Regions from separate parts of the Clostridium acetobutylicum ATCC 824 genome, predicted to be linked through region 1. Evidence: a T-box and tRNA genes for the amino acid it is inferred to sense, from the RefSeq annotation. Region 1 holds a T-box; the other holds one or more tRNA genes.

Region 1 (17,069 bases):
ATCAGCTGGCCAAAATTTATTATAAAGTTCATCATTATCACTTCCATAACCTAAAGCTGTTATGTAGTTTGAAAGTGCATCTATCCAAACATAAATTACATGCTTTTCATCAAAAGTTATTGGAATTCCCCAATCAAAAGAGGATCTTGATATACATAAATCTTGAAGACCTGGTTTTAAGAAATTATTGAGCATCTCATTTTTTCTAGATTCAGGCTGTATAAAATCAGGATGATCTTCTATATATTTTATAAGTCTATCAGCATATTTTGACATTTTGAAGAAATAAGCTTCTTCCTTTGTCTTTTCTACTGGTCTTCCACAATCAGGACACTTTCCATCCACAAGTTGAGTTTCTGTCCAGAAGGACTCACAAGGAGTACAGTACCAGCCTTCATAAGCTGATTTATATATGTCTCCATTATCATAGAATTTTTTAACTATTTTCTGAACTGCTTTTACATGCTCTTCGTCTGTAGTTCTTATAAACTTATCATAGCTTATGTTCATCATCTTCCATAAATCCTTTATTCCTGCAACTATTTCATCAACATAAGCTTTTGGAGTAATTCCCTTATCTTCTGCTATTCTCTGAATTTTTTGTCCATGCTCATCTGTTCCTGTAAGCATAAAGGCATCATAGCCTTGAAGCCTTTTGAATCTTACAAGCGCATCTGACGCAACTGTTGTATATGTATTACCTATATGAAGCTTTGCAGATGGATAATAAATAGGTGTTGTAATATAAAACTTTTTCTTCTCTGACATTTAATTCTCTCCTTTTTTAATATAAAAATAAAAGCCTCTAAACAAAGGGTTAATCCTTTATTTAGAGGCGTGATTTCGCTTTACCACTCTAATTCACTTTCATCTCACAATGAAAATCTCAACAAGTGACTCTAACTTACAGTTATTTATCACCCTGCAGTGTAACGCCTGCTTACGTAATATCCTACTATTCTTCAAATATTAAGCTCAGGGGCCATATTCATAAATCTTGGCAATGCTGAATCTCACCAAACATCAGCTCTCTTTAAAAACCTTAACTTACTACTCTTCCCATCAATGCTTTTGAATATTATGTTAGTACATAACCTAATAGTTGTCAAGTAAAATGTACTATTTAGTAAATTCATTATATTATTCTTTACCACTGATGTTATTTTTAATCATAAATTCTTCATGTAATTTCTTCTGACTTTTTCCTATTATTTTACCCATCATATTTCTCGGAAGGATTTTAGAAAAAAGTATCCCTACTTTATTAAAACATCCAGGAATTATTACTTTTTTTCCGTTCATAAATTCTTTGTAAGCAATTTCAGCTACACTTTTAGCACTCATAGCACCTTTAAGCTCAAGTTTTCCTGCCCTTTTAGAAAATTCAGTAGCCGTGGCGCCTGGACATAAAGCAGACACTTTGACATTGAATTTCTTTAATTCTTCTCCAATAGCTTCAGTAAAAGATAAAACATAAGCTTTTGTAGCATAATACACTGCAATAAATGGTCCCGGCATATATGAACCTGTAGATGCCACATTCAAAATCATACCACTTCTTTTTTTCACCATTTCAGCTGAAACAAGTCTAGTTAAAATAGTTAAACTTTTTATATTAAGTTCAAGCATTTCATTAATTTTATCAACACTTGATTTGTGAAATAATCCAGTATCTCCCATACCTGCATTGTTAACCAATATATCAACTTCAATATTATTTTCCTTAATCTCATTGAAAAGCTCATTAGCAGAATCTGGCCTTGAAAGATCCTTTTTTATCACTGTAACCTTTGTGTTAATATTTTTAGCTAATTCTATGAGTCTTTTTTCATCTCTAGCTGTAATTACGACATCATAACCATTTCTAGCAAATATCCTCGTAATTTCATATCCTATTCCTGTAGAAGCTCCTGTTATAAGTACCGTCATAAATACTCTCCTTACAATAACGTATAATAAAATATTATATCACTAAAAATTATAATTAGTGTACATTACTAAACTTCCAATTAAATACTCATAAACCATAAAATATATAGTTATATTCGTCCTAGAAGTTGTTTTTTTTGATATAATAATTAATAATGTGAATTTTATTTATCTTATTTTAGGAGGAGAATATAAAGTGTCAGAAAAAAACGAGTTTACATCATCAAGAACAGAAACTGATGCTTTTAAGGCTACTAAGGAATTTAAAGAAAAGTTTCATAATAAGGACTCTTTTTTTTATGAACCTTGGCAGTTTGCAGATTACGAGGTTTCTGCAGACACACTAAAAACCACATACGATGAAATTAATATATGGAGCAAGGAGGAAGCTATAATACGCCCTGGTTGGAAAGTAGATGGCAATAAGGTTCATGTGCCAAATATTTTTTCAAAAATAAGTGGTGTTTATAGTGATATTGTAAAATATCGTGATGAAATTAATTCTCTTATAGGGCAAAAAAATGTACTCTTTTTCAAACACTTTCCGATGTTCCACATTACTTCAGAAAGAAATATATCTAAAATTTATTCATCACTTCTAAATAATAAAGGGAAAATAGACAAAGAAAAACTACTTGGATCAGAATATTGGAAATACAGTAGTTTAAAAACAGGCATTCAAGAAAACATAGCAGAGCGAATCATTGAATTTTGTGAACTTCCTGATTTTTGGAAACTAAAATGTTTTTCCATAGATATTCACTTTTCTCTGCTTGATAAATTTGCTAACCTTTTAACATATAAAAATGATACAACAGCCAAAGAAAAACTTCTAATGAAGATGTCTATACTGAATATTATGCTTAAGCTTGATAAAAATCTTCTAAATTTACTTCAAAATTTTGATTACCCTCTAGGTGTTCCTAAAATAGTAATTTACAACAATAGTAAAAGTGGTAATTTTTCTTTCTCTGATGCTGTCCAAATAATGTTTATGAATTCTATGGGAGTGGATATCATAATATTTAATCCAGCGGGCACAAACGATATTGAAAATTTTATAAATGAATCCTATTTCGATTTACATAGACTTCAGTTTATAAATGAAAATCTTAAATACAGAAAAAATAATTTTTTTATACGTATTGTTAGAAAAATCAAAGAGCATTTTAATAAATCATAAACCTTAAATTCAAGAGGAGATGAACTTTATGAGATTTAACTTTGATACAGAAAATGAAAAAACACAAAATACTTATGTTGATGCTGCAAAACTTCCTGAAAATACAGATAAGGAAATTGAAGAGAAACTAAAAAAAATAGACGATGAATTAAAAAATTCACCTGAAGTAATTGAAATATCCAAAAATATTAATGTTACAGATATTAATTCAATAATGGAGTTTGGAAGCACCCCCGCCGAAAAAATTTCACAGTTTTCTGATAAGATTTTAAATACTATGAAATTAGAGAGTGTAGAAAATTCAAGTGTTCTTCTTAAAGAATTAACTGCAGTAATGAATAAATTTGATAAGCAAGAATTAGAGGAAAAGCCAGGAGGATTTTTTTCAAAAATATTTAACTCTAGTAAAAAAACAATCCAAGGTATTTTAAGTAAATATCAAACCTTTGGAACTGAAATAGACAGGATTTATTCCAGCATAAGTTCTTATAAATCAGAAATACTTAAAACTAATAAAATGCTGGAGGAAATGTTTCACGAAAACTTTAATTATTACATTAATCTAGAAAAATACTCCGCTGCCTGTGAATTAACCATAAGAGAAATAGAATGTGAAGATATACCTTACTTTAAAGAAAAAGCACAAACTGGTTCGCAAGAGGATATCCTTAAACTTCAAGAAGTGCAATATTCTCTTGAAATGTTAAAACAAAGGCATTATGATCTTGAAATGGCCAAAATGGTTGCACTTCAAACTGCTCCTCAAATCAGAACAATACAAAAAGGCAACTACAAATTAATTGGCAAAATTCATTCTGCGTTTATAATTACTATTCCTATATTTAAAAATGGTCTTATCCAAGCTGTAACATTGAAAAGACAAAAGTTAGTAGCAAAATCCATGGAAGCTTTGGATAACGCCACAAATGAGCTTCTCATAAAAAACGCTAATACTATAAAAGAGCAAAGTATAGATATATCTAAAATAACTGGTTCCCCCTCAATAAAAATAGACACTCTTGAAGAAACCTGGAAAATAATAATGGATGGAATAAATGAAACTGAAAAAATTGAAGAGGAAAACAAGAAATTGCGAACTGATGGAATCGATAAGCTAGGAAAACTAAAAATTGAATATATAAAAAGAATAAAATAATCCTGCATGCATGTTAATATTACATTGTATTAGCATGCATGTTTTATCTTTAGTTAAAAATCCACTAAATTGTAATTTCAAATAAAGTATCTTCTTTGGATATGTCATTCTTATAATTCTTTTTTATCTCCTTAACAACACTCATATTTGCAACCACAATGCAGAGAACTAATTCTCTATCTTTGAGTAAATTTTCATTTACAAGCAGCAATTTATCACCTACTGATACCTTATCCTCCTCTTTGACTATTGAATGAAATAGTTCATTTGGAAAATCTGCTTCATCCATATTTACATGAAGAAGTATATCTATACCCTCACTAGTTTCTATTCCAATACCATGCTTAGTTGGTAATATAAGTTTAACAGTTCCATCAACTGGTGCCACGATTTCACTTGTTTTAATTTTTACAGCTACTCCATCACCCACAAGCTTTTTTGAAAACACATAGTCATTCACATCTGAAATATCAATTATTTCTCCTTCTGCTGGAGACTTAACCAATATCTTTTTTTCATCACAATCCTCACAAATCAATTATATTCCTCCTTTTTAATACCATAGTATATTAATTTTATATAGTTGTAAGTTAAGTTTATGTTCTTCTCCCTATATTTTTTATACCCCTTAACCAAATATGTTTTTTATTTTTTGTTCATCTAAGTTTAATAGTACATTCTCTTCTGAGAACATTTTGTCACCTAATACATTATCGACCATTTTTTTCTTTTCTTGTTGTAATTTATATATTTTTTCTTCAATGGTACCACGAGTTATAAGCTTTATAATCTCAACATTTTTCTTTTGCCCTATTCTGTGAGCTCTATCTGAAGCTTGATTTTCTACTGCTGGATTCCACCATGGGTCAAAGTGCACAACAATATCCGCTCCTGTTAAATTAAGACCTGTTCCACCTGCCTTAAGCGATATTAAGAACACTTCTCCCTTACCCTTATTAAATTCATCCGCAAGCTGAAATCTATCCTTCATCTTAGTATTTCCATCAAGATACATAACATCTATATCTTTTTCAATTAACTTATCTTTTATACTTTTAAGAACACTAGTGAATTGAGAAAAAACCAAAATTCTATGCCTATTAGCTATGGATGTTTTTATGGTATCCATAAGAACATCCATTTTCGCATTTTTTCCATTATAGTTTTCCACTACAGTTCTTGGATTGCTGCATATCTGCCTAAGTCTTGTCAAAAGTGAAAATATTATAAACTTGCTATTATTAATTCCCTTTTCTTCTATACTTCTATATATCTTTTCTCTAGCATTTTTAAGATATGCATAATATACTTCTTTTTGTTTTTGAGACATTTCAATAAGTATCTTATGCTCAACCTTAGAGGGAAGTTCTTTTACTACACTTTCTTTAAGCCTTCTCAAGATAAAAGGTTCAATATGTCTATTTAACTCGTAAAGAGCCCTCTTATCCTTTTCCTTTATTATTGGATTTTCATATTTATTTACAAACTTTGAGTAGCTTAAAAGATATCCGGGCATTATAAAATCAAATATAGACCATAACTCTGAAAGACAATTTTCTATTGGTGTTCCTGTAAGTGCAAAGCAATTTTTAGCCCTTATTTTTTTTACTGCTTTTGTAATCAACGAATTTTTATTTTTTATATACTGAGCCTCATCCAAAATACAATATTTAAATTTTATTTTGGAGTACTCCTCTATATCCATTCTTATAAGTGAATAAGACGTTATTAGGACATCGTAATTATAATACTCTCCTATAGCTTCAGCTCTTTCTCTTTTAGTCCCTGATATTATTAATGTCTTGAGATTCTTAGAGAATTTTTCTATTTCCTCTTTCCAATTATAAACTATGGATGTAGGTACTATTATAATACTAGTTTCTTTATGCCCTGTACCTGATGAAATAAATGCAATTGTCTGAAGGGTTTTCCCAAGCCCCATCTCATCTGCTAATATTCCCCCTACACCAAAATGGTCTAATGACTTAAACCACCTAAATCCCCTTTTTTGATAATCTCTCATTATACTATTAAATTCATTAGGAATGCCAACTTTCATATTTTCCAAGCCTTTTGATAATTTAACCATTCTTTCAAATCTAGTGTCTTTATCAAAAAACATTAGATTTTCCTCATCAATATATCTATTAATATATGCAGCATTTTCTTTTGAAAGAATGGCTGGTTTTTGGTTAATCTTCGAATAGTCCAAATCCATATATTTAAACATATCAGCTATCTTTTTTATAACCTTATTGCTTAAATCTACAATTTCTCCTTCTTTTAGTTTGTAATATTTCTTTTTAAGTCTCAATGCCTCAAATATATTATATAGTTCACTGTTATCAATACCATCAATTTCAAATGATACTTCAATCATATTACCTTCATTAACCTTTAAACTCCCTTTGTACATATGAGGAGAATACACCTTGAATTTTTTAATATTTTCTGAGTAATAGATTTCATATCCCTTACTTTGGATTTTATCCAATCCTACAGACATGAACTCAACCATTTTATCTAAAGAATCATTTATATATATTATTTCACCATCCTTATAAAATCCAAAATCCTGCAATATCTTTATTATATATACTTCTCCATTTACATCCTTAAGCTTTTTATCATTATTCTCAAATTTGATGTTTATAAGCATGTTCTCATCAATTTTATCCATATAAACTTTAGGTTTTAAATAATCATAGTTAATTACATTTTTGCAAGCTGCTATGCCTAGTTCCTTCAAAACAGGATATACATATGACAATACATCTTGTCTATCTTCCTTATAATATTTTACTACTTTACTATTTGAAAATACTTTAATCAAAAGACTATAAATATTTATCTTATATTGGTCTAGCTTGTATACCTTTCCTTGATAAAATACATACTTATTACCGCGAACTAAAGATATCGGCTCTCCTCCAGATAATGTTAGTTTTACACTTTCCTCTTTTTCTTCTATAGTAAGATTTATCTTTGGAAATTCATCGACCACTATATAACAATCGGTTATTCCTTCATCATTAATTAAAATACTAAAATCTCTATCTTCTAAAATTATCATCAATCTACTTAAACCTGATTCTGTTAGATATATATTTTTACCTAAAATGCTCTTTTCCTTATCTTTTACCACATCTTCATTATCGTGATATATGGCAAACAATAACTCAAAAAGCTCTTCATCACGTTTTTTTATAGAATACTTATAAGGATAATATGTAAATTTTTCTCCTATTTTTATTTGTTTATTTTCAAGAATTGATTTTAAAAACGTAGAGACATCTTTAACTACATATAATCTATCTTCCCCAACTCTAATATTAATGTAGCTTTTTTTTGTGGTTTCTGTAAAATAGTGAAGTTTAACCTCTATATTAATTGGTTTGCCCTTTATTTCTCTCTTTATAATACTTTGCTTTAAACCATACAAAAGCCTTTTACTATAATCGCTTTTTACATTGTTTTTACCATCTATATATTTTATAAGCACAGCACCTACATGAGAGCAAATATCATTATTTTTTACATTACTGCAATTACACTTAATAATATTTATTCCTGTTTTGTTGTTAAATAATATCATGCAAGTATAATCATTTCCGCTTCCATCCATAACTTCTGCATTAATCTTCACAAAATTCGCATCATAAAAATCATTGTGGTTCTCATTTACAACTATATTAAAAACCTTATTACCATTATATAAATCCAAAGCTTCTTTATATGTTTTGGGCTTCATAAGCTTTCTAATATTATCTTTGGTTATGTTGAACATAAACTACCACCTCATCATAGATCAACGTATTTAGCCTTAATTAATTTCAAATCCTCCCAAAACGCTGTTTTTTTATTTTCATCTCTAAATAATGCAGCTGGATGAAAGGTTGCCATCATATAAATTCCCTTTACCTTAAGCCATTTTCCTCTATCTCTAGTAATTCTCATTTGTCCATTCTTCCATATTAGATTTTCCTCTTCTATAGTATTGTTCTGTTGTAGGATTTTATTAAGCGCTGGTTCCATAATAAACTTCATTGCTGTGGAACCTAGGCATACTAATATCTTAGGCTTTATAAGTGCGAATTGGTTTCTCAAGTATGGCATGCACGCTTCAGCTTCATCCTCATAAGGTGTTCTATTTTTTTCTGGCCTACATTTACACACATTTGCTATATAATAATCCCTATCTCTTGATAAATTGAGGGCTGTTAATCCTTTAGTCAAAAGCTGTCCTGCTCTTCCGACAAATGGCCTTCCGAGTCTATCCTCGTCTGCTCCCGGTGCTTCCCCAACAAACATCAATTTTGCTTCAGGGTTCCCTTCGCCAAAAACCATATTTGTTCTATTTTCTCCAAGTCTGCACTTTTGACATTCTATACACTCATTATACAATTCTCTCCATTGAAGCATTGTATCATCACCTCAATTTTAGTATATCATATAGACGTTCTATAGTTAAACTTAATTAAGTTACATTTACATAATCCACTCACTAACATTGTTGCCATATAGTATAGACTTTTATTTATTAATATTTAGCAACTTTTTAAATAATATTACACATACAAACATTTCTCGAGAAATACTATCAAAACATATATCTTTACCGATAATATAAATGATATAATTAACGTATAAAGGTTTACACTGGGGGGTATTTTTATGAGAAAAAATTATACAATATATGCGTCAATAATATTTTTGATTACAACTCTTATTTTGTCTGGCTGTTCCTCAAGAAGTGAGGGATTTTTAGAAAAGGCTAACAGTTCAATGGCAAATAAACAGTATACTAAAGCACTTAACTATTACTCTTCTGCAATTAATTCTGATAAATCCAATACCGATGCTATTACAGGAAAAGCCTACGCTTTTATTATGCTAAAAAGATATCCTGAAGCAGTTTCCTGTGCTGAAAGTGCAATAAAACAGAATAAAAATCTTGGAAAAGCCTACGCTTACAAAGGAATTGCGCTCTCAAGACAAGGCAATTATATTGATGCATTAAAATATTTAGATAAGGCTATAGAATTAAAATTTAAAGATTCTAAAACCTTAAACGAAAGAGGTTATGATTTAATAAAAATAGGTAGAAGTGATCTCGCAGTTGATCCTTTAACTGAAGCAATAAAAATCAATCCAAAATATTATGATGCCTACTTAAACAAAGCCTCGGCATTAGTTAACAACAAGAACTATACAGATGCAAAGAGCTGCTTAGATGAGGCTCTTAAGTTGAGCACCAATAAAACTGATTTTTACAATAAAGAAGGATTACTTTTTCAGTCAGCGGGTCTGTATGATGATGCAAAAGCTTGCTTAGATAAAGCTATTTCATTATCTCCTAAAAATGCTGTACTTTATTACAATAAAGGTCTTGTATTAACCGATAGTAATAATTATACAGAAGCCATTGATCTATTTAACAAAGCTATTTCATTAAATTCAAAATACTCAAATGCTTATGATGCAAAAGGTCTTGCACTTCGCTCACTTAATAAGCTAGAAGATGCTGTAAAAGAATTTGATAATGCAATAAAATACAATTCTTATAATAGTGCAGCGTATAATGATAAAGCTTGTGTTCTTGCAGATAAAGGCAATCTTGAAGATGCTCTAAAAAGTATTAATAAAGCAATTGAGATAAACCCTGAATCAAAAGATTTTTACACAAACAAGAGCTTTATTTTAAAAAGAATGGGAAAGACAAAAGAAGCTGAAGAATTTCAAAAGAAGGCAAATGCATTGTAGCATTTAGGAGAGTGAACATGTCACTCTCCTAAATTTTATATTTTTATTATGACTTTAGTCCCTTCTTTATCTTCAACATCTACAACTTTTAATCCCTTGTATTCTTTTAGTATATCAACACATCTATACAAAGCATCAAAATCAATCATCTCGATATACTTTCTATCCTTAAGAGGAATATTTCTAAGAATGAATGGCTTTTGAATAAATTTTAAGGAAAATCTTATAAAAAAATTGGGTATAGGTATTACAAATCTCATATTTTTATTTTTAATATATATTCTCAAAGAAACCACTTCCTACTCTATTACAACCTCTACGTTATCTCCTTTAGCACTTTTAACATCAATTATTTTTCCTATAAGACCATTATCTATGGCTTCAGAAATAACCTCTAAATCTATATTTTCCATTCCTGGGGTTGTTTCCTTTATTGGAAGTTTACCTAAAGTCTTAAGAAGAGTTTTTATAAGTTTTATAGGTAATTTTATATCTACATTATCTCCATCTGCTGAATTAACTTTTATCTTAAGCATTTTATCCATTATATCTTCATTATTTATTACTTGTATTTCACCTTTGCCATTACTTACATCAAGCGCCTCTATTAATTCCTGTGCCTTTTCAGAATTGATTTTACCATCTTCAACCATCTTTAATATTTTCAACATTTCTTCGCTCATTTTATTCTCCTCCATTATTTGTATTACCTTCCTTATTTAACATTTTTATAGCATCATCAGGACTTATTTCTCCTTTTTCAAGCATGTCTATTATTTTCTTTTTCCCAATATTAACTGAATTTTCAGAATCAGTATTATACCCAAGAGCTCTTATAACCTCATCTAACTTTGTTCTAACTGTTGGATATGATATATTTAATTCCTTTTCAACTTCCTTTATACTTCCCCTACATTTAAGAAATACCTCTACGAACATAAGTTGATCACTTGTTAAGTACTCAAACTTTGACATTTTGAAGTTATTTTCTATAGTTGTCTCACAATTACTGCACTTTAGCCTGGTAATAATAAGTTTTCTTCCACATACAGGACATCTATTTATAACTTTATATGACAAATTGTCACCTCATTTACATAAATATTAATCACTATCTATAATATAGCATATATATTTGATTTATTCAATTAGAAAATTAATTTTTTTAATTTTTTTAAAGTATACATTAATATTATTAATATATATATTAATTTTATTCAAAGCCTCATGTGATTAAATATATTTTTTGTAACATATTTCTCCGAGAGTTAATATACTATTTATGTATGTAATTCTTGGAGGTCTACAATGTATTATAACTGTCCTTTTAATTACACAAATGATTACGATGATTATAGCTATAATGATGATTATGATTATAATAACTATAATTATGATGACCTATACAGAACAGAAAACACACCTAGCACAGTCACCAATATATACTCTTATCCTCAAAATCTAGCAGGTGCAATTAGATTAATAGAGGAATCAGTAGGTGGTGAAAGAGAGGATGAACTGTTTTATAACTATTTACTTAGCGTGGCTCCAAACGCAGAAGCCAAACGTATAATAACAGGAATAAGAGATGATGAAAGAAAACACAATGTAATGCTCAGACGAATCTACACTCAACTTACAAGAAGAACATTGCCACAAGGTCAAGATGGAACTTTCCAAAAACCATCCTCTTATATTGATGGCATAAGGCAATCTATTATTGGAGAAACAGACGCTGTTAAGCGTTATAGAACTATTCTCTTTGCACTTCAAAATAGAGTTCACATAAACATGTTGACAGAAATACTTTCTGATGAATTAAGGCATGCATCTCTTTACAATATGCTTCTTAATCTAAACCCATCAAGATAACCTATCTTAAAAAGGACTGTTATAGATATAATATAGCAGTCCTTTTGTTCAGTTTTCATCTAATTTCTTAGAAAATTAATTTATAAATAATTTTATCGGCAAATTTTTAGTGCTCTAATTTAAGTTAAGCCTCTCATTTAGTTTCCTACATTTTAAACTTCATTTAATTCTTATATACATGTATAATTAAATAGATGAAAAACCAGTTCAACTTAATTTTAAATCTGGTTTACTTATGTGGAAAATAGGCATGTCTTATTTTCTTTAATCACACTTTTGGAGGAATAAATATGAGCAAAGCTGATGAAAAATATTTAGATATAATAGAAAACATTTTAGAAAATGGTTATTATGATAACAATAGAACAGGAATTGAAACCTATAAGCTTCCTCATCAAATTATGCAGTTTGACTTGTCCAAAGAGTTTCCAATACTCACAACAAAATTTGTTGCTTTTAAAACTTCTGTAAAGGAGCTTTTGTGGATATATAAAGATCAATCAAACGATGTGAGAAAACTTCAAAATGAGAATGTTACCATATGGGATGAATGGATGCTCGAAGACGGCACTATAGGAAAAGCTTACGGTTATCAAGTAGCTAAATTTAAACAAATTGACAATCTAATAGACACCTTAAAAACGGACCCTCAAAGTAGACGAATGCTTATATCCTTATGGAATATAGCCGACTTAAAGGATATGTCTCTTACACCTTGCTGCTATGAAACACTGTGGGATGTACAAAATGGCAAACTAAATTGTATGCTAGTTCAAAGAAGTGGTGACATGCCTTTAGGTGTACCTTTTAATATGTGCCAATATGCAGTTTTAGTACATTTAATAGCCCAGGTTACTGGCCTTAAACCAGGTCTCTTTACTCATGTGATAAATAATGCTCATATATATAAAAATCAAATTGAAGGTATGAAAATTCAACTTAAAAGAAGAGATAAGGCATACGAAGCACCAAAGCTGTGGATAAATCCTAACATTAAAAATTTTTATGATTTTACAGCTGATGACATTAAATTAATAGATTACAAACATCACGATAAAATAAAAATGGAGGTGGCCGTGTAATGCTTAGTATAATAGCTGCATTAAATGAAAATTATGTAATAGGAAATGAAAATAAGCTTATATGGCATATATCTGATGATTTAAAAAGGTTTAAAAAATTAACTACAGGAAAAACAATCATAATGGGAAGAAAGACCTTCGAATCTCTTCCTGGTGTTCTGCCTAATAGAAAACATATTGTAATAACCAAAAACCTTAATTACTCTAGAGAAAATGTATCAATAGTACACAGTATAGATGAAATAATAGAACTCAAAGATACTACCGAGGAAAATTTTATAATAGGTGGAGGGGAAATATACAGAGCACTTATCCCGTATTGCAGTATTCTCTATTTAACTAAAGTTCATTCTAATCAAACTGGAGATGCTTTTTTCCCAAAATTTGATGAAAATGACTATTCAATAATTGCAACTGAAAAACATGGAGACTATGACTTTGTAACATTTAAAAGGAGGTAAAGCATGAATATAAAAGAACAAATTATAAATTTACCTAAGGTTGAACTTCACTGTCACTTGGATGGAAGTTTAAGACCAGAAACTGTACTCGACTTGTGTTTAAAAGAAAACATAAATATACCATACGAAAATCCTGAAGATTTTAAGTCCTCTTTAAAAATTTCTAAGAACTGTAGCTCTTTAAAGGAATATTTAGAAAAATTCTATTTTCCAATTAGGGTAATGCAAAAAAAAGAAAATATATATAGAGTTACTATGGAACTTCTTGAGGATTCAAAAAAAGATGGTATTGAATATACCGAAATAAGATTTGCACCTTTTCAGCACACGGAACAAGATTTAAATGAAAATGATGTTGTAGAAGCAGCTCTAGAAGCATTACAAGATGGCGAAAGTAAACTGGGTATACACTCAAATCTAATTCTTTGCTCTCTTAGGCATGATCCTGTAGAACGTTCAATAGATCTTGTTAATCTTGCTAACAGCTATAATGAGGGTGTTTGTGCTGTGGATTTGGCTGGAAACGAAAGTGATTTTCCACCAGAACTACATAAGGAAGCTTTCGACTTAGCATATGATAACGGTATTAAAATAACTATACATGCTGGAGAAACCGGAATAGCTGAAAACATATTAAAATCTATAAAACTTCTCCATGCAGATAGAATAGGTCATGGAATTTTTGCCTATAAAAGTGAAGAAATTTTGCAATATGTTATCGAAAATCAAGTTCCACTGGAAATGTGTCCTAAAAGCAATGTAGATACTAAAGCAGTAAAAAATTATAAAAATCATCCTTTTAAAAAGTATTTTGATTTAGGAGTTAAAGTAACATTAAATACAGATAACAGAACCGTATCAAACGTTTCGCTAGTTGATGAATATTTAAATTTAGCAAATATTTTTGATTTCGGGATTGAAGAAATTAAAACCGTTATAAGAAATGGCATAAGTGCATCTTTTGCCACTGAAGAGTTTAAAGTTAACCTTTTAAAAAAATTAGATTAAATTCAGAATAAAAATAAGGAGCAAATGCTCCTTATTTTTATTCAAATACATTTATTAATCTTCCAAATATATCCTTGTTCTCTGTTATTTTAACATCATTTCCAAGGACGCATATATAATTTTGTTCCATAACATCCTTGAGAAGTTTAGAATATGATTTTATTTCTTCCTTTTTCGTGCTTAAAATCTCATCTCTTTCTTTTTGTAAATCCTCATATGTTAATTTATTAAAGTAGTAAGAATCTGATTTTTGCCCAATTTGCTTTGGTAAAAGAGGCTGATCAATTGAAGATATTGTTCCTAATATATACTTTGTCATTTCATAATCATCTGCATTGAAATTCTCAATGTATTTATAAACTTCATCATATATTTTAAGTGTTTCTGTTAAATTTGGATCTCTATAAGATGCAAAGAGTATACTTCCATTTCTTTGAATGTATGCAGAGCAGCCATATGCTCCTCCCATTACTCTTACATTATTCCACAAGTAACTTAAACTTATTATGCTTTTTAAAACTTTCATTTTTCCTGAGTAATCATACCCAAGCCTTCTAAAATTAAATCCTTTAGCCGCATATTGAACCTTACTAGAAGTAATTAATCCTTCATTATTGGACTGAGCTACTTTATTATATTCTTCTGATTTAGCTGGCACCTCAAAACTCTTTAACTTAATCTTTGGCAATTGTTCTTTAAACTTATTATAAACTTCATCATTACCTGTTACACTTATAATAACATTATCTTTATTAAATATAGTATCGCATATTCCCTTTAATTTGTTCTTTACCTCATCAAATTTTTCACTAAAATTCTCATCTAAGTTACATATAAACTTGTAGAAACTAATTCCATTAAGTCTTTCACTATATTCCCCAGATGGTGAAAAATATGATTTAAGTCTAATAGCTGCTATGGAATTTCCACTTTGGTTTATAATCATCTCAAGTCTAGATCTCATTTCCTGAATTATTTCCTTAATTCTTTTTTCATCATCAAATAAACTATGATATATTATCTCATCTATTAGCTGGAATGCATCTCCAACCTTATCCATTATAACTTTAGTTTTGCAAACAAACTTTGTGGTATAGTCCTTATCATCATCCTTTGATGTAAAAAGATTATTTTCAAAACTGATATCCCCAGTTTTTATATTTATCTCATTTGCCAAATCCTCATATTTATACTTTTCTGTATTTACTTTTCCAAGAATATTCTCAAGAAGTCCGAGATAAGGCAAGTCATCATATTTAACTACACCAGATTCAAAATACATCCTTAAATAAAGTATTTTATTTGTAAATACATTATGGTATAAAACCTTTATTTTATCTTCTTCTCTTTCTTCAAGTGGAAGTTTTTCTACTTCTTTGTTTACATCCTTTAAAGAAAGCATAGGTATCTTTCTCAAATCCTCTTCAGAGTCTTCACTAGTTTGCCTTTCTCTTAATTTCTTAGTATCTGAAATAATTTTATTTAATTCTTCATCGCTTAGAGAACTTTTCAAACTACTTAACTCTTCACTTTCTTTCTTACTTTTTTTAACCTCAACTGTTTTTGAAGGTTTTACAATTACTAAACTGCTGTGATTAGAGTTTATTAGGTAATCTTCAATTAGCTTTTCAAAATAGTTCTCTGTAAGAGACTTTTTAATATTTTTAAGAGCATCTTCAAATCTTAAATTATTAGTTGGATTGGCATCGTAAAGCCAGCTATCCATTGTCTTTATACTATATCCTAATCCTCTAGGATAACTTTTGAAATCTGCTTCTCTAAGTTCGAATTCTCTTATATTTATTGCTGCTTCTATTAATTTTTTGTCTATACCATTCTTAACTAAATCGTTCAAGGTATCAAAAACTAATTTCTTAAATTCTTCTTTTCTCTCTTCATTAGAATTTTTAACTATCACACTAAAATAAGTCTGCATTATTCCATTGTCATAGATTCCAAATACATCTTTTCCAAGCCCAGCTTTTATAATTGCCTTTTTAAGAGGTGCAGCCTCACTTTCAAGAAGAATGTACTCAAGCATATCGAAAGCTAAATACTTTTCATTGTCAGTAGGACTACTTACAACAAAATTAAGACTTAAATAAGTTTTATCTTTTTCTCCTTCATCTTGAAGTATTGGATATTCATGTGAAGACTCAACTAACTTTCCAATAGGCTTTTGTGGTTCTATTTTAGAATCCACTTCTATCCTATCATAATTCTTTAGATATTCTTCATCGATATATTTTAGTTTTTCATCTATATCCATATCTCCATATAAATATATATAACTATTGCTAGGGCTATAATATTTCTTATGAGAATCCAAAAAAGCATCGTATGTTAAATCTGGTATATCATCAGGGTCTCCACCAGATTCAAAACCATAAGTATTGTCAGGGAACAAAGAGTTTTGTATCTTTCTCATAAGAACTCCCTCTGGGGATGAAAAAGCACCTTTCATCTCATTGTAAACAACACCCTTATAACTTATGTTTTCATCTTTATTATTTAACTCATAATGCCAACCTTCTTGCTGAAATATCTCTTCATACTTATAAATATTTGGATGAAAAACAGCGTCGAGATATACATCCATAAGATTCAAGAAATCC
Region 2 (17,069 bases), 220 kb from region 1:
TTAAATGATAATCAAGTTAGTGCTCCTGTACACACTCAATTTGGATGGCATGTAATAAAGTGTATAAAGAAAACAGAATATCCAGTAAAAGATTTTAACAGCGTTAAAGATGATATTAAACAAACTGTTTTAAGCACTAAACAAAAAAGCGTATATCAAAAAACATTAAAGAAATGGGAAAGTCAAGCTAATATAGACAAAAATGAAAAAAACCTTATGTAATGCAAACAAATAGGTAATATAAATTGTGAAGATGAGAAGATTAAACTCATTTTATCAATAAAAAGCAGAAATACTCTCTAGCGAGTATTTCTGCTTTTTTATGGTGAAATATAGATTTATCTTCTCGTTTTTTTATTTGAATTTTATCCTATGAAAAATAAGTAAATGTATGTGCATAAAATTTCAAGATAAGTTGGATACTATAAATGTAAAAATATTTTACATAAACTTAGGAGGGAATAATATGAAGGCAACAGGTATTGTTAGACGTATAGATGACTTGGGGAGAGTTGTAATACCAAAAGAAATAAGGAGAACTCTTAGAATAAGAGAAGGGGATCCTTTAGAAATATTTACAGATAGAGAAGGGGGAGTAATTCTAAAAAAATATTCTCCAATAAATGAATTGAGTGATTTTTCAAAAGAATATGCTGAATCTCTTAATGCATCTATTGGTCACACGGTTATCATATGTGATAGAGATGGCATAATAGCGGTAAGTGGTGGTGCTAAAAAAGAGTATAATGATAAGAGAATCAGCAATGAAATAGAGACTGTAATGGATCAAAGGAAGACATTTAATATGTCAAAGGAGGGTAAGAGCATTCCTGTATACGATGGAGATGATTCCTTAGATAAATACAAGGCACAAATCATATCCCCTATACTTGCAGAAGGTGATGCAGTAGGGGCAGTAATTATTTTTTCAAGTGATGAGGGAGTCCAGTTTGGAGATCTTGAAACAAAAATGGCAGAAACTGCTGCATCATTCCTTGGAAAGCAAATGGAACAATAAAATAAATAAAGTAATAATACCTTCAAATTATAAATATTAATATATTTATAGAGAATTTGGAGGTATTATTAATGAAAAAGCAAACTTTAATAAAAGGAACCTTAATATTAGGTATTACAGGTATATTTGCAAAAATCTTAGGGATGTGTTTTAGGTGGCCTCTTATTATGCTTATAGGTGATGAGGGAATAGGTTACTACCAAATGTCATATCCCTTGTATATGTTTTTTATAGCAATAGCTTCAGGTGTACCAGTTGCTATTTCAAAGATGGTTGCAGAAAGAAATGCTGTTAATGACAGAGAAGGCATTATTCTAGTTTTAAAAAAGGCAGTTTTGCTTATGCTAATTATGGGTGGAGGCTTCAGTTTATTTCTAATAATTTTTTCAAGACAGTTGGTTCATTTTTTTAATTGGAATGAGAAATCATACTATTCATTAATAGGCATATCATTAGCGCCGATTATAATATCCCTGGTAAGCTCATTTAGAGGCTTTTTTCAAGGTATGCAGAATATGGTGCCTACCGCAGTATCACAGATAATTGAGCAAATAGGAAGAGTTTTAGTAGGAGTTGGACTTGCATACATACTTTTGCCAAAAGGAATAGAGTACTCTGCAGGGGGAGCGGCTTTTGGAGCAGTATTTGGGGCAGGGATTGCTGGTGTATATTTATTCATAAAATATACTAGAGCTAAAAGTGAGTTTAAGGGCGTAAAGACAGGAAGAAATTATAAAATATTAAGTGAATTATTATACATAGCAATACCAATATCAATAGGATCAGCAGTTAGCAGTATAATGAGTCTTATAGATTCCATATTAGTACCACAAAACCTAATTAAAGCTGGATTTAACTATAGTGAGGCAACTAAATTATATGGTCAGCTTACAGGTAAGGCTTTTGTACTTATTAATGTTCCACTTACACTTTCTATTGCTTTATGTACATCTCTTATGCCAGTTATTTCAGAGGCTTTTGTACTTAATAGAATGGATGAATTAAAAGGTAGAATAGAATCAGCTCTAAAGATGTCAATGTTAATAGCTATTCCATCTTTTGCGGGTTTATTTTTTATGTCTAATCAAGTTATGACAATAATATTTCCTGGACATTCAAGTGGTGGAGATATACTAAAATACTTAAGTATTAGTATACCTTTTATCGTACTTTCACAGGTGACTACATCGGTGCTTCAGGGAGTTAAAAAATATGCTATCCCTGTCATAAATCTGTTTTTGGCTTGTATTCTTAAGGTGGTAATAAATAACTATTTAGTTCCTATAAAGATGTTCAATGTTTACGGAGCAGTTATTGGCACTATTAGTGGATATATGTTATCCTGTATATTGAATGTAATTGCTGTTAAAATAATTTGTAATTTTAAAATAAAATGGTATGATATAATAATGAAACCGGCGTACGCATCTATTTTGATGATTATAGGAGTTATGTTCTTATATATGAATATTTATACTAAAACTATGAATATGTTACTTAGCTTTGGTATATCAGTATTTTCAGGAATAATAGTGTATTTTATATTTATTATTCTGTTTGGTGTATTCGATTATAAGAGAATAAAAACTAGATTTAAAAGTTTTAGGTGAAGGGAGAGGATTTAATATTGATTAAAGTAGTGGGGCTTGGGCCTGGCTCGAAAAATGCACTGACCCTCGGAACACTTGAGGCAGTTAAAAATTCACAAAATATTTTCTTTAGGACTAAAAAGCATCCAGTGGTAGAGTATTTTGATGAAATTGGTATAAAGTACAGTACATATGATGATAAGTACGAAACAGGCGAAAGCTTTGATGAGGTATATGACTTTATAGCCCGGGATTTGGTTAGTAAGGCTAAGGAGCTTAAAGATATAGTGTATGCTGTGCCAGGTCATCCTCTTGTTGCAGAGAAATCAGTGCAGATATTAATAGAATTATGTGAAAAAGAAAATATAAAAGTTGATATAGTTCCAGCTGTAAGCTTTATAGATGCCTTGATGGAATCGCTTAAGATTGATCCGGTGAAAGGTCTTAAAATAGTTGATGCCTTTGATATTAAAAATCAAATTTTGGATAAGAGGCTTGGAATTGTCATTACTCAAGTATATAATAGTTTTATAGCTTCTGATGTAAAGCTAGCTCTTTTGGAGTATTATAAAGACGATACGGAGATTTATTTCGTGAGAGCAGCTGGAATCGAAAATGAAGAGAGCGTTAGAAAAATACCTCTATATGAATTGGATAGACAAAGTGATATAGATTATCTAACATCAGTGTATGTTCCTTGTGATATTAATAACAATAAGGATTTTTACGATTTGTTAAATATAATGGAAATACTTAGAGGAGAAAATGGTTGTCCGTGGGATAGGGAACAGAGCCATGATACAATAAAGAGGGCGCTTATAGAGGAATGCTATGAGGCTGTTGAGGCAATTGAAAAAAACGATGATGATATGATGGTAGAAGAGTTAGGTGATGTATTATTTCAGGTGGTTTTTCATGCCAAGATAGGTAAAGATGAAGGGTACTTTAACATAAATGATGTGATTTCAGGGATTTGTAACAAGATGATAGAAAGACATCCACATGTTTTTAAAAATGAGCAAATAAAAAATTCTACTGAAGTTTTACAAAAGTGGGACGAAATAAAAAGAAAACAACAGGATTTAAATTCTTATACTGAAGAAATGAAACACATACCCAAAATTTTACCAGCTCTTATAAGGGCTGAAAAAGTTCAAAAAAAGGCTTCAAAAGTAGGATTTGATTTTCGTAATGTTGAAGAGGCGCTAGATAAAGTTTTAGAGGAAACTCGCGAAGTAAAAGATGTATATAAAGGGATAATAAGGGATAGAATAGCAGAAGAAGTTGGAGATTTAATTTTTTCTGTAGTAAATATTGCTAGACTCCTTGACATTGATAGTGAGTTTGCATTAAATTATACTATAGACAAATTTATTAAACGTTTTTATTACATAGAGAAAGCAGCCAAGGATAAAAATCTTAAAATTGAGAGCATGTCTTTGGAGGAAATGAATGCTTTATGGGATGAAGCAAAACTAAAAATTCAATAAAAATGTCCTTTAAAAGAAGGATTTTTATATTATATGCAGAATATGCTTATATGGTTATAGCATACTCTTAAAATTTAAGGAGGTAACAAAAGTGAATAAGGCTGAATTAATCACTAGTATATCAGAGAAAAGTAAATTAACAAAAAAAGATGCGGAAGTTGCATTAAAAGCATTTATAGAAAGTGTTGAAGAAACTTTAGAGAAACATGAAAAAGTTCAATTAGTAGGTTTCGGTACTTTTGAAACTAGAGAAAGAGCAGAGAGAAAGGGAAGAAATCCTAGATCAAAAGAGGAGATAGTAATACCAGCTTCTACTGTTCCAGTTTTTAAAGCAGGAAAAGAATTTAAGGAAAGAGTTAATAAATAATTATCTTAAAATTGGAAATCCCGGTTATTAACCGGGATTTTTAAGATTTTATATAAGATTTAATACTATACTTTTTATCGGAGGATTAGTATGAGGTTAGATAAATATTTAAAAGTTTCAAGGATAATAAAGAGAAGAACTGTTGCTAAAGAGGCTTGTGAAAGCGGAAGGGTATCTATAAATGGCAAAGTAGCAAAGCCTGGTACAGACGTTGAAGAAGATGATATAATAGAAATAAGATATGCAAGCAAAGTCTTTAAAGCAAAAGTAGTTAACATTACCAATCATGCTCTTAAAGAAGATGCAAAAAAGATGTATGAAGTAATTAGTGGTGAGGAAATTTAATGTTATAAAATCTTTCTATCTCACATATATATTAAAAAGTGGGATAGGAGGTAATTTATATGGAAGTTAAAAAGGAATTAAACGCACAAAGCGGTAAAAAAAGTTTAATGACTATAGAAAATAGAAAAAGACTTTTACTTACAGGAGTAAGTGAAGTTGTTAATTTTAATGATGAACAAATAGTTCTTAATACTAATTTAGGATCACTTATAATAAAAGGCAGAGAGCTTAAAATGAATAAATTAGATGTTCAAAATGGTGATATAGCTATAACTGGAACTATAAATGCCTGCGTATACAGCGGTAATGAATCCTCCAATAAAAAAGATAGTATAATATCTAGATTGTTTAAATAGGGTATAAATATGATTTTATCAATTTATGAACAATTAATATTTTTTATATCTAATTTTGTTGCTGGAGTTATAGCAGCATTGTTATTCGATGTATATAGGGTTTTGCTTGTATGTGAACATCCTAATAAAATTGTGACTTTTTTGGAAGATATATTATTTCTAGTTCTAGATGCTATAGTAGTTTTCGTGTTTTTACTGTACACAAATGAAGCTTACATAAATGCGTATGTATATGTGTTCATAATACTTGGATTATGCTTTTATATTAAATTTATAAGTCCTCTGTTTGTGAGTGTCATAAGGAAATTCCTTAATCAGTTTCTAAAATGTGTTAGAATATTGTTTAAATTTATTATATATATTCTTGAGTGTTTATTTTTAAGCAAAAAATAAACATAAATATCTTGAACAAAAGACAAAAAGCTTTTAAAATATATATATAGGTGTTTTAATAAAATTTATAACCTTGAAGGGGAATTGAGTACAAAAATGAAATTGAGTTCAAAAATCAAATATATAGTTTTTTTTATTGTATTGATTAATATGGGCTATATTTTTGTAAATCAACAAATAACCATAAACAGGATAAATAAAAACATTTCAGAAAGTCAAAAGAATATTGACGGTTTGAAAAAGGAAAATCAAAAATTACAGGATGAAATCAAATTATCTAAGACTGATAGTTATACTGAAAAGCTTGCAAGAGAAAAATTAGGTCTTATAAAACAAGGCGAAATCCCTGTAATAGATAGTAAGAAGTAAAAATATAATAATACACAATAAATATCAAGGAGGAGTCTTTTTATATGACCTTAAAGGCAGGAAGTATCTTAACAGGTACTATTGTTAACATTACTAATTTTGGTGCATTTGTGGAGGTTGATGGTAAAACAGGTTTAGTTCATATATCTGAGGTAGCTGATTCGTTCGTTAAGGATATACATGATCATTTAAAAGAAAAAGATAAAGTTAAAGTAAAGGTTCTCTCAGTAGATGATAATGGAAAGATAAGTTTATCAATAAAGCAAGCTATTGATCACAAAAAATCAGTTAAACCTATTGAAATTGACTGGGAAAAGAAAAATACTCAAAATGCCGTTAATTTTGAAGATAAGCTATCAAGATTTTTGAAGGATAGTGAAGAGAAATTCCAGGATTTAAAAAGGCATCAAGATTCAAGAACAAGAGGATATAAGAAAAACACAAGTCATTAATTAAAATATGAATTTAAGCACGGGATAAAATCCGTGTTTTATTTTTTCTTGTGAAAAAGTACAGAAAAAGAGATAGAAGATTAAATATTTTATATTATATTACGATAGTGTATAAGCCTTGATAAAAGCTGGTTGATGAAAGAAATAAGTGTTTTAAAATACTAATATATAAAATTTTATTTAATAAATTTAAATTTATTGTTGACATCTATATAGCTATGGGATATAATAGTTATTGTCGCTGATGAGTGACATGCCGAAGTGGCGGAACTGGCAGACGCACAGGACTTAAAATCCTGCGATGCTAATCACATCGTACCGGTTCGATTCCGGTCTTCGGCACCAATATAAATATCGCGGGGTGGAGCAGCTGGCAGCTCGTCGGGCTCATAACCCGAAGGTCACAGGTTCAAGTCCTGTCCCCGCAACCATAATATGGCGGAATAGCTCAGCTGGCTAGAGCATTCGGTTCATACCCGAAGTGTCGTAGGTTCAAGTCCTATTTCCGCTACCAAGTCAAGAAGCTTTCACAAGTATGTGAAAGCTTCTTTTTTATGTTATGTAGAATTTTATTTTAACTAAATTTTATAAATTATTGTAGGGATAAATGTCTTAAAAAAAATAAAATAAACATCCAACAATTGACAAACATTTCCAAAAGCATTTGATATAATAGGAGATAAACTGGATATGGAAATTACTTACATATTGCTATTTGAAATAGAATAATATGTGGTTTATAGATTGGGGATGTTGATATGCTATATAATAGTGAAGTTATTACATATGAAAGAGCACCTAAATCAGAAAAAGATACAAAAGTAGAAAATATAAAAAAACTATTTATATTAAAAGTATTAATTTATGCAGTGAGTTCATTTGCTATAAGTAGAGTTGTAATGATAAATTCTATGGTACCATTCGGAATAGCTTTTTTAGCATGCGTTTTAATATATAAGAAGAATGATAAAGCTTCGTTTTTAGCAGCTGTGGGAAGTTTGGTTGGTTATATATCGATTAGCGGTGAAGTGAAAGATAGCGTTATGTATGAGATTGGTGTAATTATTATTACGCTGCTTATGGTGGTTATGAAAGAAAAAGAAGATATAAAGAAGTTAGTAACTTCGGCAATATTTTTATTGATAGAATTTATTATGTTTAAAATACTTGTTGAAAAATTAACAGTACAATCAGCACTTATATTTACTTTAATTGAGATAGCATGTGTTTGTTCAGTATATTATATTATTAGGTATGGAATTATATGCCTTGATAACATAAGAACAAAACATCTTTTTACAAATGAAGAGATAATAAGCATGTCAGTTTTGGTGGCTTTAGTTATTTCAGGAACAAGAAATTTTGATATTTATAATGTATCGATAAGAAACGTTTTAGCTATGGTTTTTGTAATTGCTATTTCATATATAGAGGGAAGTTCAGCAGGAGCAGCTGGTGGTATTGCTATTGGAGCAATCATTGGTATGAATAGCAGCGATGTAATGATTTATATAGGAGTATTTGGATTTTTAGGATTTATAGCAGGAGTTTTTAAGGATTTTGGAAAGTGGATTACTGCAGGAGTATATCTTATTATATTTTTGATAATAATTATTTATTGTAAGAATCATGTTGATTTTAGCCTAATGGAAGCAGCTATAACATGTATTATATTTGCGGGGATACCTAATAAGCTTTACAAGAAAATGGAGTGTGAGTTTAATTGGGATAGAAAGCAATCAGATATTACTAATAGATATATTGAAAAGATGAAGGATATTTTTGTTAAAAAGCTTGAGAATTTTTCAGAAGTTTTGTTTACAATGTCTACTACCCTAAATAATCTTGCTGACAATGACAAACTTACAATGAAGAATAAGAGTTGCAGACTAGTTGAAAATTTGGCCGATAGAGTATGCGGAAAGTGTAATATGAACTCAATATGCTGGAAAAGAGAGATATATTATACTTATGCAGCCTTCGAAGAGCTTATACAAAATTTTCAGGAGGGTATAAATAAAATTCCTGATGAGATTGAGAGAAAATGTGTCAGGAGAAAAGAGCTTATAAAGCATACGGACATGATAATAAATGACTATATAATGAACGAGATGTGGAGAATGCAGGTATGCAGTGGAAGAGAATTTATGTCCGCTCAGGTTAAGAATATAGGTACATCTGTTGAGAATATAATAGATGAATTTAGCAATGAATTAAAGTTTAATGTTGATGTAGAGGAGAAAATAATAAGATTGCTAAATAAGATGGGGATACCATATAAGGATATAATGTGTGTAAATGATAAAAGAAACAGAAATCTTGTAAAGCTTACAATGGAAGCGTGTGGGGGAAGACAGATTTGTGTTAAACATGTACTTCCAGTTATTAATGAGGCTGTAGGAACGCTTATGTGTGTAGGAGATGATGGATGCAGTATATGTCCAGAAACTAATTTATGCAGTGTTACTTTTGAGGAGACGCCTAAGTATTATATATCCTCACAAATAGTAAGAGCTTGCAAAGATGGTGAAGAGGTAAATGGCGATAGTTATAGCTTTGGAAAAGGAAAAGATGGAAACTATAATATAATAATAAGTGATGGTATGGGACATGGAGTTCAAGCGGAAAAAGAAAGTAGAGCAGTTATTGATTTAATAGAAAAATTTAATGAATCAAGTCTTAATAGAACTATGGCTATAAATACAGTTAACTCTATAATGACGCTTAAATTTGAAGAAGATGAGAAATTTTCAACGGTAGATTTGTGTAGCGTGGATTTATACTCTGGTGATGCTGAATTTATAAAGGTTGGAGGAGTAACAAGTTTTATAAAGAAAAAAGATAAAATTGAAGTTATAAATGCTAAGACACTTCCTATAGGAGTACTTGATACAGTTGATATGGAGGTTAATCACAAGAAGGTTGAAAATGGAGACATGATAGTAATGATAAGTGATGGCGTAGTTAATTATGATGACGAGAATGCTGGAAAAGTAAATTGGATAATAGATTTTCTTAAAAATAGTAGTGCAAATAAGCCTAAAGAGTTAGGAGAAGCTATGCTAAAAAAAGCTATAGAACTTTCTGGTGGAAAAGCAAAGGATGATATAACCATAATAATTTCTAAAGTATACAGCTTATATTAATTTTTAATTTGAGGTAAAGTATTTGTAAAAATATGATATAATTATAAAGCATAAATATATTATGGGAGTGTTTTTGTTGATAAATGATGTTATCAATACCATAGAAAAAAATTCTATGATTAAACAAAACGATAGAATTGTTGTAGCAGTTTCAGGAGGCCCAGATTCAATTTGTCTCCTTCATATACTATTTAAGCTTAAGGATAAATTTAATACATCCATTTGCGCTGCACACGTTAATCACTGTATTAGGGGTGAAGCTGCAGATAAAGATGAAGAGTATGTGAAAAAATTTTGTGAGAAACTAGATATACAATTTTATGTGAAAAGAGTAGACGTAAATAAAATAGCACATGAAAAAAAGATATCCTCGGAAATGGCAGGACGAGAGATTCGGTATGCATTTTTTGAGGAGGTTAAAGAAAGGTTTAAGGCAAATAAAATAGCTATTGCACACAATGCAAACGACCAAGCTGAAACTATAATGATGAGAATAATAAGAGGAACAGGAACAGAAGGAATTAAGGGAATAAGGCCTGTTAGAGATGGATACTATATACGACCACTTATTGAAATTAGAAGATCTTCCATAGAAAAGTATTGTGAAGATGAAAAGCTTATGCCTAGGATAGATGCTACTAATCTCGAGAGGGATTATAATAGAAATAAAATCCGCTTAGATTTAATACCATATATAGTGAAGAATTTTAATGAGGATATAGTGGGTGCTTTAAACAGATTAGGAGAGCTTGTTACCATTGACAATGATTATTTAGAAAAACTTGCAAAATCAAAGTATAAGTTGTATTGTAATGAATGTGAAAAACAGGTTATAATAAGTAAAGAGGCATTTTCGAATGATACGGCAATACTATCAAGAATTATAAGAAGAGCTGTATTTTATTTAGTCAATAGTAAGTATAATCTTGAGAAGAAACACATTGACAGTATTATAGGATGCCAGAAAAATACTACAGGAAAGCAAATAAATCTACCCAATAATATGAGGGCATATAATAACTATGGTGATATTTGCCTTAGGATAAAAGAAGATGAAAGCTGCATAGGTAAAAAAGAGTATAATCTTCATATGGATAAACTTAATTCTGTACACGAGGAAAATTTAATTATAGGAATAAGGTTAATACATAATTCAAAAGATATAAGACTAGAGGGAAACAAAAATGTAAAATATTTTGATGCAGATAAAGCGGGAAAATATATAACTTTAAGGTACAGATCTGAAGGAGATAAGTTTATGCCTTTTGGTATGAAAAATAATAAAAAACTAAAGGATATATTTATAAATTTAAAAATACCTAGAGAAGAAAGAAATAAGATTCCTCTCATATGTTTTGGTGGTGAAATAGCTTGGATAACAGGGTTTAAAATAAGTGAAAAATTTAAAATAGATAACAACACTAAAAAAATATTAGAAATAAAAATTGAAAGAGAGGAATAATAATGAGAGAAGACATTAAAGAAGTATTGCTTGACGAAGAGAAAATAAACGAAAAAGTTAAGGAACTTGGCAAAAAGATAAGTGAGGATTACAAAGGAAAGGATCTTATACTTATTGGTATTTTGAAAGGTTCTGTTGTTTTTATGGGTAACCTTGTAAAATACATTGACATTCCTTGTGCTATAGATTTCATGTCAGTTTCAAGTTATGGTAATGGCACATCAACATCTGGAATTGTAAAGGTACTTAAAGATTTAGATTCAGATGTTGAGGGAAAAGATATCTTGATAGTTGAAGACATAATAGACTCAGGAGTAACACTAAAATATCTTATGGGACATATATCAGGGAAGAAACCAAACAGCATAGAAATAATTACATTACTTAATAAACCAGAAAGAAGAAGAGTTGAAATAAATGTAAAATACACAGGATTCATAGTGCCAGATTATTTCCTAGTTGGATATGGACTTGACTATGCAGAAAAATACAGAAATCTCCCATATATTGGGATACTAAAAGATGAAATATATGAATAATTAATGGAATATTATATTGTAAACAGTTTTTTGTTATGATACAATCTTTAAATAACACAATTATATACATAGAGAGGGGGGCCTAGATTGAAAAAAATTTCTAGTGCTACGGTCTGGATTGTAGTGTTTTTAGTGGTCATTTTTACTATTTTGATGCTAGTGCAAGGTGGTAAGGCTACTAATACTGTAAGCTTTGATCAATTTCAAAAGCAGTATATGGGAAATAATATAAAAAGTTTTGAAATGAAAGACGATAAGATGACAGTTGATGGTAAATATAAAGATGGTTCATCTTTTGAAACTATCGTGCCTTTAGAAAGACTCAATCAATTTCTTGCGGATCATCCTACTAATGGTGAAATAGGTGAATCATATGCCGCACCAGCCAATATACCTGTTTGGATAAGTTGGATGCCAACTATAATAATGATTTTGGCTATGGTTGTAATATTAGTGCTTTTCATGCAGCAAACACAAGGTGGTACAGGTAAAGGCGTAATGGGCTTTGGAAAAAGTAGAGCAAAAATGTCATCACCTGATGATTTAAAGCAAAAAGTCACCTTTAAAGATGTTGCGGGGGCTGATGAGGAAAAAGGAGAATTGGAAGAAATAGTTGATTTTCTAAAACAGCCTAAGAGGTATATTGAAATGGGAGCTAGGATACCTAAGGGAGTTCTTCTTGTTGGTCCTCCTGGAACTGGTAAGACACTTTTAGCAAAAGCAGTTTCAGGTGAAGCAGGTGTGCCATTTTTCAGTATATCAGGTTCAGACTTTGTTGAAATGTTTGTTGGTGTAGGAGCTTCTAGAGTAAGAGACCTATTTGAGCAGGCAAAAAAGAATTCTCCATGCATAATTTTTATAGATGAAATAGATGCAGTTGGAAGACAAAGAGGAGCAGGACTAGGTGGAGGACATGATGAAAGAGAACAAACTCTTAATCAGCTTCTTGTTGAAATGGATGGTTTTGGAGTAAATGAAGGTATAATAATACTTGCAGCTACCAATAGACCTGACATATTAGATCATGCACTCTTGAGACCAGGTAGATTTGATAGACAGATTCTTGTTGGTGCTCCAGATGTTAAAGGAAGAGAAGAAATTCTTAAAGTTCATTCTAAAAATAAGAATTTAGATGATTCAATACGTTTAGATGTTTTAGCTAAGAGAACACCTGGATTTACAGGTGCAGATCTTGAGAATTTAATGAATGAAGCAGCACTTTTGGCTGTAAGAAATAAAAAGCCTATAATTGGAATGGAAGAACTTGAAGAAGCAACTACAAGAGTTATTGCAGGACCAGAAAAGAAGAGCAGGGTAATAAGTGAAGAGGATAGAAAGATCACAGCTTATCATGAGGCAGGTCACGCTGTATTGATGGAACTTTTACCTTACTCTGACCCAGTTCATCAAATAAGCATAGTTCCTAGAGGTATGGCAGGTGGATATACAATGCATCTTCCTGAAAAGGATAGTTCATACATGTCTAAGAATAAACTTAAAGATGAAATGGTTGGGCTTCTTGGTGGAAGAATAGCTGAGAAGTTAGTAATAGGAGATATTAGTACTGGTGCTAAAAATGATATAGATAGAGCTACTAGTATAGCTAGAAAAATGGTTATGGAATACGGAATGAGCGACAAACTTGGAACTATAACCTTTGGAAAGGATCAAGACGAAGTATTCCTTGGAAGGGATCTTGGAACTAGTAGAAACTTTAGTGAAGAGATTGCAGCTAAGATAGACAATGAAGTTAAGGAATTAATAGATGAAGCATATACTAAAGCTGAGAATCTATTGAAAGATAATATGTCAAAACTTGATGCAGTAGCTAAGGCTTTACTTGAAAAAGAAAAGTTAGAAGCTGATGAGTTTAAAGAAATATTTGAAAATGCTTAATATACTAAAATAGCGATAAGTAATTTGAGAATGGATAATAATATTATTGAAATAATAAACTTATTACCATTCTCTTAACTTATCGCTATTTTTTTCACTATATTATGGTATAATAGTAAAGGTTAATATAAGTAGTTTATATTTTAAGTTTATTACATATAAAAAGGGGTGCATTTAACTCATGAAAACTGATATTGAAATAGCTCAAGAAGCTAAAATGGAACCTATAGTAAAAATAGCAGAGAAGATTGGTTTAAATGAAGACGATATTGATTTATATGGTAAATATAAGTGTAAAATATCGCTAGATGTATTGAAACAAAACAAGAACAAACAAGATGGTAAATTGGTGTTGGTTACTGCTATAAATCCTACACCAGCTGGTGAGGGAAAATCTACAGTTACAGTGGGACTTGGGGAAGCCCTATGCAAAATGAACAAGAATACAGTGATTGCACTTAGAGAACCTTCTCTTGGACCTGTTTTTGGTATTAAAGGAGGAGCTGCTGGAGGCGGTTACGCTCAAGTAGTACCAATGGAAGATATAAATCTTCATTTTACTGGAGATATGCATGCTATAACTTCAGCAAACAATTTACTCTGCGCAGCTATAGATAACCATATTCACCAAGGAAATAGTTTGAAAATAGACCAAAGAAGAATAGTATTTAAAAGAGTTATGGATATGAATGATAGAGCTCTTAGAAGTATAGTAGTTGGTCTTGGAGGAAAAGTAAATGGTTTTCCAAGAGAAGACGGTTTTATGATAACAGTTGCTTCTGAAATAATGGCTATACTTTGTTTGGCAAATGATCTTATGGATTTAAAAGAGAGAATGGGAAAGATACTAATAGCCTATGATTTGGATGGGAATCCAGTATATTGTAGGGATCTCAAAGTTGAAGGTGCTATGGCTATGCTTATGAAAGACGCAATGAAGCCTAATTTGGTTCAAACGCTTGAGAATACTCCAGCTATAATTCATGGTGGACCTTTTGCAAATATAGCCCATGGATGCAACAGTATCTTAGCTACAAAGATGGCGTTGAAGCTTGGAGATTATGTTATTACAGAGGCAGGTTTCGGTGCAGATTTAGGAGCTGAAAAATTCTTAGATATAAAATGTAGGTACGGAAACTTAAACCCTGATTGCGTTGTATTAGTTGCAACAATTAGAGCACTTAAACATCACGGTGGTGCACTAAAGGAGGATTTAAGTAAACCAAATGCAAAGGTTCTTGAAAAAGGACTATCAAATTTAGGTAAACAAATAGAGAATATAAAGAAATACGGTGTGCCTGTTGTTGTTGCAATAAATAAATTTATAACAGACAGTGAAGAAGAAATAAAATGCATCGAAGAATACTGTAGTAAACAGGGAGTAAAGGTATCGCTTACAGAAGTTTGGGAAAAAGGCGGAGAAGGTGGAACAGATCTTGCAAATAAGGTTTTAGACACTTTAGAAAATGAAAAGAGCAATTTTAAGTATCTATATGATGAAAAGCTAAGTATAAAAGAAAAAATGGATATAATAGCTAAAGAAATATATGGAGCAGATGGAGTTCAGTATACTCCTCAAGCAAACAAACAGATAAAAGAAATTGAGAAATTTAATTTGGATAAACTCCCTATATGTGTTGCGAAAACACAGTATTCTTTATCTGATAATCCAGCTCTTTTAGGAAGACCAACTAACTTTACTATAAATGTTAAGGAAGTAAGAGTATCTAATGGAGCAGGTTTTGTGGTAGTTCAAACCGGAAATATCATGACTATGCCAGGACTTCCAAAGACTCCAGCTGCAAATAAAATGGATATATTTGAAGATGGCTCTATAGTAGGTTTATTTTAAAATTTACTTGACCATACATTTTGAAATTGATAAAATAACTTTATTGAATTTTTCAATATAAGTGCTTTGAAATAAGAGAGCAGCTTTTATGCTGCTCTTATTTTTAAGGAGTGTATTAAAAGTGATTTTAGTTTTAGATGTTGGCAATACTAATATAGTGTTAGGAATATACAATGATACGAAACTTACAGCTGAATGGAGACTATCAACAGATGTATTAAGATCTGCTGACGAATATGGAATTCAAGTAATGAACTTATTTCAACAAGATAAGCTCGATCCAACATTAGTTGAGGGAGTAATAATATCCTCTGTTGTACCTAATATCATGTATTCTTTAGAACATATGATAAGAAAGTACTTTAAGATAAATCCATTAGTTGTTGGACCTGGAATAAAAACAGGAATTAATATTAAATACGATAATCCTAAAGAAGTTGGAGCCGACAGAATTGTAAATGCTGTAGCAGCACATGAAATTTATAAAAGATCTCTTATAATAATAGATTTTGGAACAGCAACTACATTTTGTGCAGTAAGAGAAAATGGAGATTATCTTGGTGGAGCAATATGCCCTGGAATTAAAGTTTCATCAGAGGCTCTTTTTGAAAAGGCAGCTAAGCTTCCAAGAGTAGAGCTCATAAAACCAGCGTATGCTATTTGTAAAAATACTATTTCAAGTATACAATCTGGAATTGTTTATGGATACATAGGTCAGGTAAGATACATAGTTGAAAGAATGAAGGAAGAACTGCAGGAGGAAGGAGAAAAAGAACCTCTTGTAGTTGCGACAGGTGGTCTTGCAAAACTTATAAGTGAAGAGGCTAAAAATGTTGATGTAATAAATCCTTTTTTAACTTTGGAAGGGCTCAGAATAATATATGAAAAAAATAGAGTTAAGGTGATCTAATGAAGGTAGGTAATCTTAGTTTTGAAGGAAATGTGTTTTTAGCACCGATGGCAGGAGTAACAGATATAGTATTTAGAAAGATATGTAAAGGTATGGGAGCAGATCTTACATATACGGAAATGGTAAGTGCAAAAGCTCTTTACTATGGAAGTGAAAATACAGAAGAACTCATGAAGATATCAGATGAAGAAGAGTATGCTGCAGTTCAAATGTTTGGGAGTGAACCAGATATAATGGCAAAGGCATGTGAAAAATTCAATGAAGATGATAAAATTTGCATTATAGATATAAACATGGGATGCCCTGCTCATAAAATAGTTAAAAATGGTGAAGGATCTGCACTTATGAAAAGCCCTAAGCTAGCATATGAGATTGTAAAAGCAGTTAAAAAAGCTTCCAATAAACCTGTAACCGTAAAGTTTAGAAAAGGTTTCGATGAAGATAATATAAATGCTGTAGAATTTGCTAAGGTAATAGAGGATGCAGGAGCAGACATGATAACAGTCCATGGAAGAACAAGAGCTCAGATGTATGAAGGAAAAGCGGATTGGGATATAATAAAGGCGGTCAAAAAATCAGTTAGTATACCTGTAATAGGAAATGGAGATATAGTATCAGGAGAAGATGCTGTTAGAATGTTAGAATATACTAATTGTGATGGTGTGATGGTTGCTAGAGCTGCAATGGGAAATCCATGGATATTTAGAGAGATAAAAGCTGCGATTAATTCAACGCAAATCATAAAACCTACTCCAGTTGAAAAATTAGATATGTGTATATTTCACTATAAAGAAGCAGTAAAATATTATGGTGAAAAAAAAGCAGTACGTGAAATGCGAAAAAATATAGCATGGTACATAAAATCACTAAAAAATTGTACAGATA

What was found. A T-box is a leader RNA that pairs with one kind of tRNA and senses whether it is charged. The one in region 1 lies ahead of metG (methionine--tRNA ligase), so its partner is inferred to be a tRNA-Met.
Positions count from the first base shown of each region.
Region 2: it has a tRNA-Met gene. The T-box ahead of metG (methionine--tRNA ligase) is inferred to sense a tRNA for this amino acid. The anticodon was not compared.

Region 1 is NC_003030.1:3,128,777-3,145,845, forward strand. Features, by position in the region: gene metG (methionine--tRNA ligase) at 1-768, opposite strand, end outside; T-box leader at 829-1,075, opposite strand; gene CA_RS15385 (SDR family NAD(P)-dependent oxidoreductase) at 1,141-1,929, opposite strand; gene CA_RS15390 (YceG family protein) at 2,126-3,112, shown strand; gene CA_RS15395 (toxic anion resistance protein) at 3,141-4,268, shown strand; gene CA_RS15400 (PTS sugar transporter subunit IIA) at 4,333-4,806, opposite strand; gene CA_RS15405 (SNF2 helicase associated domain-containing protein) at 4,897-8,055, opposite strand; gene CA_RS15410 (uracil-DNA glycosylase) at 8,070-8,690, opposite strand; gene CA_RS15415 (tetratricopeptide repeat protein) at 8,943-10,031, shown strand; gene CA_RS15420 (hypothetical protein) at 10,067-10,318, opposite strand; gene CA_RS15425 (SHOCT-like domain-containing protein) at 10,331-10,714, opposite strand; gene CA_RS15430 (DUF2089 domain-containing protein) at 10,716-11,111, opposite strand; gene CA_RS15435 (rubrerythrin) at 11,340-11,903, shown strand; gene CA_RS15440 (thymidylate synthase) at 12,194-12,985, shown strand; gene CA_RS15445 (dihydrofolate reductase) at 12,985-13,446, shown strand; gene add (adenosine deaminase) at 13,450-14,454, shown strand; gene CA_RS15455 (insulinase family protein) at 14,492-17,069, opposite strand, start outside.
Region 2 is NC_003030.1:3,344,187-3,361,255, reverse strand. Features, by position in the region: gene CA_RS16550 (peptidylprolyl isomerase) at 1-222, shown strand, start outside; gene spoVT (stage V sporulation protein T) at 467-1,018, shown strand; gene CA_RS16540 (putative polysaccharide biosynthesis protein) at 1,090-2,628, shown strand; gene mazG (nucleoside triphosphate pyrophosphohydrolase) at 2,646-4,097, shown strand; gene CA_RS16530 (HU family DNA-binding protein) at 4,189-4,464, shown strand; gene CA_RS16525 (RNA-binding S4 domain-containing protein) at 4,555-4,809, shown strand; gene yabP (sporulation protein YabP) at 4,869-5,165, shown strand; gene yabQ (spore cortex biosynthesis protein YabQ) at 5,175-5,558, shown strand; gene CA_RS16510 (FtsB family cell division protein) at 5,655-5,927, shown strand; gene CA_RS16505 (S1 domain-containing RNA-binding protein) at 5,972-6,379, shown strand; tRNA gene CA_RS16500 (tRNA-Leu) at 6,635-6,724, shown strand; tRNA gene CA_RS16495 (tRNA-Met) at 6,735-6,810, shown strand; tRNA gene CA_RS16490 (tRNA-Met) at 6,817-6,893, shown strand; gene spoIIE (stage II sporulation protein E) at 7,138-9,525, shown strand; gene tilS (tRNA lysidine(34) synthetase TilS) at 9,602-10,987, shown strand; gene hpt (hypoxanthine phosphoribosyltransferase) at 10,990-11,526, shown strand; gene ftsH (ATP-dependent zinc metalloprotease FtsH) at 11,614-13,422, shown strand; gene CA_RS16465 (formate--tetrahydrofolate ligase) at 13,604-15,274, shown strand; gene CA_RS16460 (type III pantothenate kinase) at 15,396-16,184, shown strand; gene dusB (tRNA dihydrouridine synthase DusB) at 16,184-17,069, shown strand, end outside.